Regions from separate parts of the Sporomusa sphaeroides DSM 2875 genome, predicted to be linked through region 3. Evidence: riboswitches for the same ligand, from Rfam matches in the RefSeq annotation. Region 3 holds a riboswitch; each other region holds the start of a gene.
What was found. Region 3 has a riboswitch for cobalamin ahead of SPSPH_RS03355 (type II secretion system protein GspD). Riboswitches for the same ligand answer to the same signal wherever they lie in the genome.
Positions count from the first base shown of each region.

Region 1: it holds a riboswitch for cobalamin, as region 3 does, so the genes downstream of both, SPSPH_RS12555 (hypothetical protein) here and SPSPH_RS03355 (type II secretion system protein GspD) in region 3, are expected to answer to the same signal.
Region 2: it holds a riboswitch for cobalamin, as region 3 does, so the genes downstream of both, nikB (nickel ABC transporter permease) here and SPSPH_RS03355 (type II secretion system protein GspD) in region 3, are expected to answer to the same signal.

Region 1 is NZ_CP146991.1:2,659,568-2,662,847, reverse strand. Features, by position in the region: gene SPSPH_RS12560 (LysR family transcriptional regulator) at 108-1,001, opposite strand; cobalamin riboswitch at 1,128-1,313, shown strand; gene SPSPH_RS12555 (hypothetical protein) at 1,724-3,031, shown strand; gene SPSPH_RS12550 (ABC transporter substrate-binding protein) at 3,071-3,280, shown strand, end outside.
Region 2 is NZ_CP146991.1:343,063-346,342, forward strand. Features, by position in the region: gene trhA (PAQR family membrane homeostasis protein TrhA) at 1-108, opposite strand, end outside; gene SPSPH_RS01485 (winged helix-turn-helix transcriptional regulator) at 624-959, opposite strand; gene SPSPH_RS01490 (TIGR04076 family protein) at 1,066-1,389, shown strand; cobalamin riboswitch at 1,530-1,734, shown strand; gene nikB (nickel ABC transporter permease) at 1,972-2,910, shown strand; gene nikC (nickel transporter permease) at 2,917-3,280, shown strand, end outside.
Region 3 is NZ_CP146991.1:743,586-746,865, reverse strand. Features, by position in the region: gene SPSPH_RS03365 (hypothetical protein) at 1-279, opposite strand, end outside; gene SPSPH_RS03360 (hypothetical protein) at 315-719, opposite strand; gene SPSPH_RS03355 (type II secretion system protein GspD) at 796-1,947, opposite strand; cobalamin riboswitch at 2,106-2,286, opposite strand; gene SPSPH_RS03350 (hypothetical protein) at 2,433-2,951, opposite strand; gene SPSPH_RS03345 (molybdopterin-dependent oxidoreductase) at 2,964-3,280, opposite strand, start outside.

The sequences.
Region 1 (3,280 bases), 1.9 Mb from region 3:
TAGAATGTAAACCATTCCACCCCAATGTTTATGCTGGTTATCGAGAAGTAGGATAATATTGATACCGCTTTGTGTTCGTAAGTGCACAAACAAAAGAGGAAGAGGGATTAAATAGGTACTGCTGTCAGATCATGCTTACTCATTATGTCAAGCCAGTCACGAACAGGCTGCCGGGTAAGACGCTTGGGATGAACCACAATATATGTCTGCCAGCGGGGCGGCAAAGGTGAGCCAGCAAAAGGAATTTCAACGACAGAATTTCTAATTAAAGCTTTTTTGACAGTAGAGCGGGTTAAGATGGCTGAACCGGTACCTTCCTCAACAAGGGAAACGATAAAAGACGGATTGCCGATGTTGGCGTGAAACCAGCGTGATCCAGGCAATAATTGAGCCATCCAATCGCTGAAAACCCCACCCCAGTTGTGAAACAGCAAATTAATTTTCCCCAGGTCTTTGACCGGCATTTCTGCCTGGCTCGCAAGCGGATCACCTGGCGGACAAACGAAAACAAAATCCTCTTCGTTACATAAAAATGTTGTAAACCGGCGAATTTTTGGTAATTGATAAACGATTGCGATATCAATGACACCATCTACCAAAGACTGCAGAATATCAGTTGAATGGCCGGCGACTGCTTTTACCGAGATACGGGGAAAGCAGCGCAGATATTCGTGATAAACCGGGAATAAGAGATTTGGCAAAGCAGAATATGTATTACCAATGACTAATCGGTCATCGAAGAAGGCTGCAGAATTTAATCGGGCTTTGCCGTTCTCGAAGTCTTCCAATATATGCTGGGCATAGGGAAGAAACATGAGACCGCTCTGCGTCAGGGACACATGCTGATTATCCCTTGTAAACAGTTTTTGTCCCAACGTTTTTTCCAGCTCAGCTATACGGGCGCTGACTGTTGACTGGACAATATTTTGTATTTCCGCCGTTTTTGAGAAGCTTTTTGTTTGTGTTAAAATTTGCATCGTTTTCAAAACTTCAATATCCATTATGTTTACCCCTTATAGACTATATTAAAAATATCGATAGCTATTATCGGTAAATTTCGTTTTACAAATAGAAACTCCTTTATTTATAATAGGATTAATTCTGCGTAGAAAATTTAGAACTTAAAAATTAAATAGGATTAAACAGGTGTCGCTATTGCGACTTAATAGAGAAACCGGTTAAACGCCGGTGCGGTCCCGCCACTGTAATGGGGAGCAAAGCCATGATTATGCCACTGGGAACAAAGATTTCTGGGAAGGTATGGCAGCGTGATGATCCAAAGCCAGGAGAACTGCCTGTATGACAATCACCGTTTAACTTGCGAGCGACAAGGAGGGGATTAAAAACGGCAGTTATATAACCCGTTTACTGATTAACAGCCCTTTCCTTTTTGATAAAGGAAAGGGCTGTTTTATTGCGCAGGTCATATTGGTAATTGATAAATGTAAGTTATTTCTCTGTACAGTGTATTTAATATATCGATAATTATTATCGACATATTTCGTTTTACAAATAGAAACTCCATTACTATAATGAGAACAGTTCTTAATTAGGTGGAAAATTTAAAACTTAAAAATCAAATAGGATTCATAGAGAAAACGATTAAACGCCGGTGCGATCCCGCCGCTGTAATGGGAGGGGAGCAAAGCTATGATCTATACCAAAGCAGTTCATACTCGTTTTGGTTCATAGAGGATACATAATAAAAGAAGGGAAGGAAAGCATGAAAAAAAAGATAATTGCGGGACTTGCATTGACGCTGTTGACCAGTTTTGGAGGGCTATCGGCGGAGGGAAATTCCTATGCCGACGTTCCCCAAAATCACTGGGTTTATGCAGAAATTGATGCATTGGTGCAGGACAAGCTGATTGTAGGCTATGATGCGGCTGTATATGACAAGAATAAAGTAGCTACCCGCTATGAAATGGCTCGGTTTTTAGCAAATGCCCTGAGTAAATATGAGCAGGCTGACACACAGCAAAAGACGAAGATTGACCGGCTGGCACAGGAATTTGCCGTAGAACTTAATACACTGGGCGTTCGGACGGCCCAAACGAAGCAATATCTCCCGCAAGAACCGGTTCAGCCGGCAAAAGAGACGAAAGCAAAGAAAACATCGGTTACAATTGACGGCGAGACCTTAATTGAAGCCATGGATGTGGACAGTGTTGAACACGCCGGCAGCGAAGCCTATAATTGGCGGCAGCGACTGCATATCAACGCCGACTTCAATGACCGGGTCAGCTATAAATCGCGCATTCAGGCCGGCGGTAAATTCGGCAGCGGCAACTCAAGCAATGAAATGCGCTTTACCCGTAGTTTTATTCAAGTAAAAGATTTTTTTGGCGTTAATCAGTTTCAGGCTGGACGCCTGCCGCTGGCTACTGGGCGTTATATGGCCATGGCGCTGCAGGGAGATGCCGACGGCTTTGCGTTGAGGCATCAGTTTGACAAGACCAGACTGGACGGCTATTGGGTGGTTCCGGAAAAAGATACGCATGTACGGGGCGTAAACCTGAATTTTGCTCCGGAAAAATCCTTTGAATACAATATAGGCTATATTGCTGCCGATACCAGCCCCAAAACCAGTACTCCGGCGGCCAATTATGTAGATGCCGGCCTTTCCTGGGAAATGAAAAAAGGTGTTACCAGCGTGCTTAACTATACAAAATCCGATGCCCCGGGCTCACCCAACGCATGGGCGGCACAATTGTCGTATAACTGGGTAAGCGGCAAACGTCAAACAGGCTTTTATACATATGAAGGTCTTGTAAACAACCGCGTACCGCATGATCAGGCCATTGCCATCATCTATCGGGATATTGAGAAGAATGCCTTGCCGGGCCATTACGGAAATTTTGGCGGTTTTGGAAAAGTTGATCAAAACGGACACAAAGGTTTTATGCTTGGCTATCAGAATATGGTGATGGACGGTATCCGTCTGTCCCTGCAGTATCAAAATCTGGAGGAAAAAACAACCGGTGATCGCGACCATCGCTATTACGGAGCCTTTGATATGTATTTTAATTAAATGGCCTGTTTGGATAACAGAAAGGAAGGGGATTGAAAAGTGAGTGACAAGAGTTATAAGAGAATCGTTGCAATAACTATGGCAATGCTTATGCTGGGCAGTGTTCTCCTGACAGGTTGCGGCGGCAGCAAAGAAGAGAAACCACAGGCAACTGCGAAAGACGAGATTGTTGTCGCTATCGGCGGCGAGAAGGCATCTGGTTTTGACCCGGTTACCGGCTGGGGCGCTCAGGGAGGAACTTTATTTCAG
Region 2 (3,280 bases), 400 kb from region 3:
CGTAAGCACACCAAGTCCGATTAGTGCAAAAATCGTTCCCACGCCATGTGTAGCAGCATTCAATATTTCTTCTAGATTAACTTTCGCGGTCATTGCATTCTTTACCATCTACTCATCCCCTTCTGTGATTTATTGTCCATGGTTATTATCTCTTTCTGCTTCAAATTATAACCGAGGACACATGGCGGCTACTTTACCTTTGGAGTCCCCTTTACAGGTAATTTCAATATTATGATTGAAGGAATTAACGATTCCAAATCCACGCATTTCTGAGCAATCTAACTGCCGTTTCTTTGAAAAGAGGTTCCAGGCAATATATGGGCAATGTGCTGAGTCGGCATCTTACTATGAAGCGTACACAAAACGAGGAAATTTTGCAAGACGGCATCAAGGATAACATTCCGTAAACCGCTTGTTTGCCAAAAGGCTGCGTGAGTGTGTGCGGCTGTAAGAAGTTATTTTGGTTTCTCGAACACCCAAGTTACGATAGCATTTTGCCGCTGTCCCTCTGGGGCTTACTTGCATATCTTTTCATAGTATTCCTCATTTTCGATTTATCTTAATCTTAACTTGCTTCTCAGAAAAAATCTCGAGGAGAACAAAAGGCACCCGCAGAGTATCATCTATGGTTTATGTTTTTCTCCCCATTGACATATTAGTTCCATCAAAGGATAAAGTGATAGCCCCTTTTCAGATAAGCTGTATTCAACTTTTGGGGGAATCTGAGGATATTCTTCACGTGTGATTAGGCCATCATTTTCTAATTCTTTCAGTTGTACACTCAGGGTCTTATGTGAAATTGTACCGATCAGTCGTTGTAATTCATTATATCGAATTGGCTGTGCTTCAGCCAGCCAATACAAAATGACCATTTTCCATTTGCCGCTGATCATTGATAAAGTATAACCAAAGGGTGTATCTTTCAAGCTGTTGATTGGGCGTTGTTCTCTCATGCTCATAGTATCACTTACCTTTTCACCAGTATGCGGCATAAAAGTGCATACTTCAAGTTATTTCCTTTTCATTGTAAGATATAGCTATACTTAATGTAAAGGAGCAGAATGCATGAACAAGTGTAAAATTGAAGTTATTAAAACTACATTTGATGAAGAATTAGCGAGAGCCTATGGCTGCAAGGGACTGGGGAAATGTCCAATGCATAAAGTTGGCGATATCTATTATGGCGATTACGCTAAACCGGAAGGGCTATGTGATGAAGCCTGGAAAGCCATGTATCAATATGTATTTGCCCTGGCACATGGGAGTGATATTTTTTATTATGGTGATTGGATCGATAAGCCTGGAGTGGCAATCTGCAGCTGTAATGATGGGCTAAGACCAGTTATTTTCAAGATCACAGCCACAGATCAGGTATCAAACAAAAATTAGCAGCAAACCAATATAAGTAACCATTCTTGATTTTGGACAGTGCTTTTGAGAAAGTAAGGCAAAAATAAAGTTATTGCCTAAAGTGTATTTTTATGTTATTTTTATAGACAATACAGTGAATCGGTAAATATAGGTTACAATTGTATATTGTAGAAGCAGGTGCCCTCCGGGGCTTAATAGGGAAGACCGGTGAAGACGGATGCTTGGCATCCTTCGAGTCCGGCGCGGTCCCGCCGCTGTAACGGTGAGTTTTGTCTCCATGATGCCATTAGGATCAACATCCTGAGAAGGCGAGGCAAAGCGATGAACCGTAGCCAGAAGAACTGCCTGTTTAGCAATCACCGAATATGGATAGCTGCTGTTGTCTATCCATGGAACCCGCGAGCGATGGGGAAGGGGATTTTTGCATATGGCTGCGCCGTATTGAAATTCCTGACGTATTGTCAGGAATTTTTATTTACGGGACAATATGTGGACAAAGTCTTCCGCTTACGCGGAGGACTTTTATATTTATTACGTAAGTGCAATCGGGCTTTATTGGACAGATGGCGCCGATTGCAGAAGGAACAGGAGTGATGGAGTATTCTTAAGCGACAATTGTTGCAGCGGCTTTTTCAAATCGTCATCGTACTTTTTGGTATTAGTTTTTTAAGTTTTCTGCTCATTTATCTGGCGCCCGGAGATCCGGTGCGGGCCATGTTCGCCGTTACCGGCAATATTCCATCAGAAGAAATACTGGAAGATATGCGGGAACAAATGGGGCTGAACCGCCCGTTTCTGGTGCAGTATGGACATTGGCTGATGAACTGCCTGCAAGGAGACTTTGGCACTTCTTATTCTCAGGGCAAGCCGGTGTCCGAGATGCTGGCGGTGCGGGTTCTGCCCACATTGCAGCTGGCGCTTTTGTCCCTGGTGATGATGCTGGTGATGGCGGTACCGGCAGGAGTGCTATCGGCCTTGCATCAAAACCGGTTTTTGGATTATTTTATCCGGGCGGTTACCTTCACCGGCATTTCTTTGCCGAATTTCTGGGCGGGGCTGCTGCTCATTTACTTTGTGGCGCTTAAACTGGAATTGCTGCCGGTTGTTTCCACCGGCATGGGCTTGCAGAAGATGATTCTGCCAGCCTTTACCCTGGCCTTTGCCATGGCAGGGAAATATGCGCGTCAGGTTCGCGCGGCTATATTGGAGGAAATGAGTCAGGACTATGTCTATGGAGCTTTGGCTAGAGGATTATCGGAAACAGTTGTGCTGTGGCGGCACGTTATCCCCAATGCCATGCTGCCGCTCTTAACGCTGCTGGGGCTGTCCCTGGGTTCACTGCTTGGCGGCACAGCGGTTGTTGAAGTCATTTTTTCCTATCCGGCACTGGGCAGCCTGGCCATCAACGCCATTACGTCGATGGACTACCCCTTGATTCAGGGATATGTCTTGTGGATTGCCCTGATTTATATGATCGTTAATTTGGCAGTGGATGTTTCTTACAGTTTTCTGGATCCACGCCTCAGGAAAGGGGTATAACCGGCGATGGCGCGGAGCAGATGTCAATTTTACATATTTCTGGCCTTGGTGTTAGGCATCGTGGCAGTGGCGGTGTTTGCCCCGCAGATTGCTACCCATGATCCGGGACAGGCTGTGTTGACTGCAGCCAACAAACCACCGAGCAGCGAACACTGGTTTGGCACCGATCGTATGGGGCGGGATTTGTTCTCGCGGGTTATTTATGGTACCCGCACCTCGCTGGCTTCGACTTTGGTTTTAGTGGTAAGTATCTTTACCGTAGGCGGTGTGCTTGGGGTTGTGTCCGGCTACATGGGCGGCAAAACCGATACGGTAATCATGCGTATTTCCGATATGATGGTATCCTTTCCCGGCATGGCGCTGGCCATCG
Region 3 (3,280 bases):
GCCAAGATAATAATGGGTATCGCTTTCCACCACAGAATAGTACATGGCATGCGCCAGCGGGTAAAAGTACAGGTTGTACCAATTATTATTGAGCCGCCAGTCAAGGTCATAATTCACTAAGGTAAATACATTTTGCTTTGCTGCCAGGCCATCGCTGTGATCAGACTGGCAGACGACCGGCGCCCACTGCCTGACAATATCCGGCGCAGCTATCGCCGCAACCGGCTGTGCGAATAGCAAGGCAAGCAAAAGCATGATCCAGCATACGCTTTGTTTCATCGGTTCTCCTTGAAAAAACTATTGTGGCAAGTCGGTTACAAAGTTTTGTTATATAATGTGATTTCGTCAATGGCGTATACCTCCATATTCCAGGTACCGCCGCGGGGAGGTGACGCAATCATAACGTTTTGCCCGACAAAGGAGATCAGCTTGCCTGTCGCCAGAGCGGTTTCCAGCAGGCTTTGCAGCTTTTGCTCGGACGTTCTGACCACAATGGCTTTTCCGGGCGGCTCGCGAAGTTCAATAACCGCATAACAGCTATTGGAGGGCGCATAACAATTTATGAGCGTGACATGACCGGATAACTGAACCATTGGCGGCATCAAAGCAACGCCGGAAACAGGCTGATTCACCGTGGCGGCAGAATGAGTCTGGGTTAACGGCAGGTTCAACAACAGGATTAACAGGCCCAGGCTAATCGCCTTCAGCAGTATACGCATAACAGATATCACTCCCAAAGCTACAGGCTGTTTGCCGTATGCGAGAAACAGTGCCAACCGGAGGTACACCGGCAGCCTATTCCTGAACGTTGGCGGCCAAGAGGTCGTCACCGATAATTTTCGGGGTCAGCATAATCACCAGTTCGGTCTCAGTAACTTGCTTTTCGGTTGAGTGGAAAAGCTTTCCCACCAGCGGCAGCTGCCCTAGCACCGGAACCTTGAAGGTACTGCTGGTTTCCTGGCGTTGAATTAAGCCGCCCAGTACAATGGTTGCCCCGCTTTTAACCCTTAGGGTGGCGTCGGCCTGACGGGTGCGGATATTGGGGTTGCCGTTCTTGGTGGTATCGGTCTTGTTGCTCACTTCCGGCTGAATATGAGTAGTGATGAACCCATTTTTGTTCACCGTTGGGGTAACGCTTAATTTAATCCCCACCTCGACATAGATGACAGAAATAATGGGCATGCTGCCGGTGGTAGGCTGCGAACTTTCGACAGCCAGCTTGTCCCCGATAAGGATTTGCGCCCTTACCCCGTCTAAAGTAGCGATTCGCGGGCTTGCCAGCAGCCGGCCTTTTTTCTTTTCGACTAAATGGTTGATGATCCCCTGAAGATTTGTGCCATACCTGCCGGTAGTAATCCAGAATTTTGAATGGTCGTAAAGCCGTTCGGAAGGCAGCAGGGTCTTAGCCCCCCAGTCAACTCCGAGGTTGGATAAATCATCGCGGTTAATCTCCAGTACCTGCACTTCAAACATAACCTGCTGCGGCGGTGTATCAATTTTTGCCAACAGCTGCTCCACTTGTCTGTATATGTCGGGAGTGCTCATAATCACCAGGGTATTTCGCAGCGGATCGGTTTTAATGTCTTCTTCCGGAACCAGGACACTCAGCAGCGGTCTGGCCTGATCGACCTTTAGATAGTTGAGCTGTACCACCAGCGGTCCCTGAAGATCAGGTTCAGGTTCGGGCGCAGGCTGCAGGCCGGCTTCCGGCGCAGCGCCCGGTTCCAGACCGGAGGCGGTGGCAAGCCCTGCCTGGCCGGTAATCCCGGGGGTTGTTCCGGATTCATTTTCCGGCGAACCGCCAATGCTTACCGCAGCCTGCCGGTCAACAGCCATATCCGGCAGGACTGCCGGCGGTGCCGGGGAGGCCTGAGCAAGCCAGGGCAGCAGGAAGAGCAGCAGCAGGAAGGTGAAGAAGGTAGTACGATACCGGCGGCAATGGTACACTCGATTCACCGACTTTCAGTTAGTAGGAGTATGAGTTAATAAAAAGAAAGAAGCCTCCTGCGAATAACCGACAGGGGCTTCTTAGATTCCGGCAAACAGCCGGAACTACATGCAAAAAAAACATGCAGCCAAATCCCCTTCCCATCTCTCGCAGGTCAACGGTGATTGTTGTACAGGCAGTTCTCCTGGCTTAGGATCATCACTCCTCCAAACCTTCCCAAGACCATCGTCTCAGTGGCATATCATGGATTCGCTCCCCATTACAGTGGCGGGACCGCACCGGCTTTTAACCGGTTTCTCTATTATGTCCTTGCGGACACCTGTACCTGGAAATATTTATTTTTTATTTAGTTGTCTGTTTTCTAAATTTTATCATAAATGGATAACTTTGTCGAAAGTTTTTATCCTACTAAATTCGACAAAGTTCTTATGGAAACTTTGAGCAATACTGTGCCAGGTATTACTGCCGGCAAGTGGTGTCAGTTCTAATTATTCCGCACATAATTTTTGACAATTTCGTACATAGAGTCGGCGAAAGTCTTTACGGGAACAGGGGCGAACTTTGCGGTTTGCTGACGTTCTTCCAACACGGTTCCCTGTTCGCTGACCACTTTTATCCCGGTAACTGCATAGGTTTTATCCCTGGTCTTAAAGGCCATCCAGATTTCGCTGTAGGCAACTTTGTCCGCTGCTGTCAATTTTTCCTGATATTTGTCGTTTAAGCTGCCAATAAGTTTCGGATCGGTAAAGATGGTTTTGGTCAGGACATGAACCAGGTTGTTATCGGCTTCATCAACCTTAAGGGATTTATGGTCAAAGACAAACGTACCAATGTCATTGCTAAATACGTGCAGCCAACGCTGCCGCTCGATCTCCTCTTCACTGGGTTTAGGCCGGACGCTGATCTCCCAGTCCAGCGGCGGATTGGCAGGCGGTTCCTCCGCCTGCACGGAAACGGCCGCAAGCAGGAGCAGGCACACAGCAAGCAATATTCGTTTTTTCATATAAGGCTCCTTTCATCTGCCCTCAATATGACAACTATCCGTGTGGGCGATAACATTTACTTTTACATCATAAAAAGTACTTCCCTTCGCCTTATCTGTAAGTCTTTGGGATGTCAGCACATTGACCGAACGGTCGCCTACGGCATGCTCAAGCCACCACACGCCTTCGGTCACAACAACAGCTGCCGGTACTTTCGCGCTGGTTTTCAGCGTAAAAACCGCTTTGCCGCGTTCGTTCCAAGCGACAACAAGCTGACCGTCTTTTAAGCCTTTTTGAGCGGCATCTCCCGGGTTCATTTGCAAAATCATGGTATTGTTTTTCGTCAAGT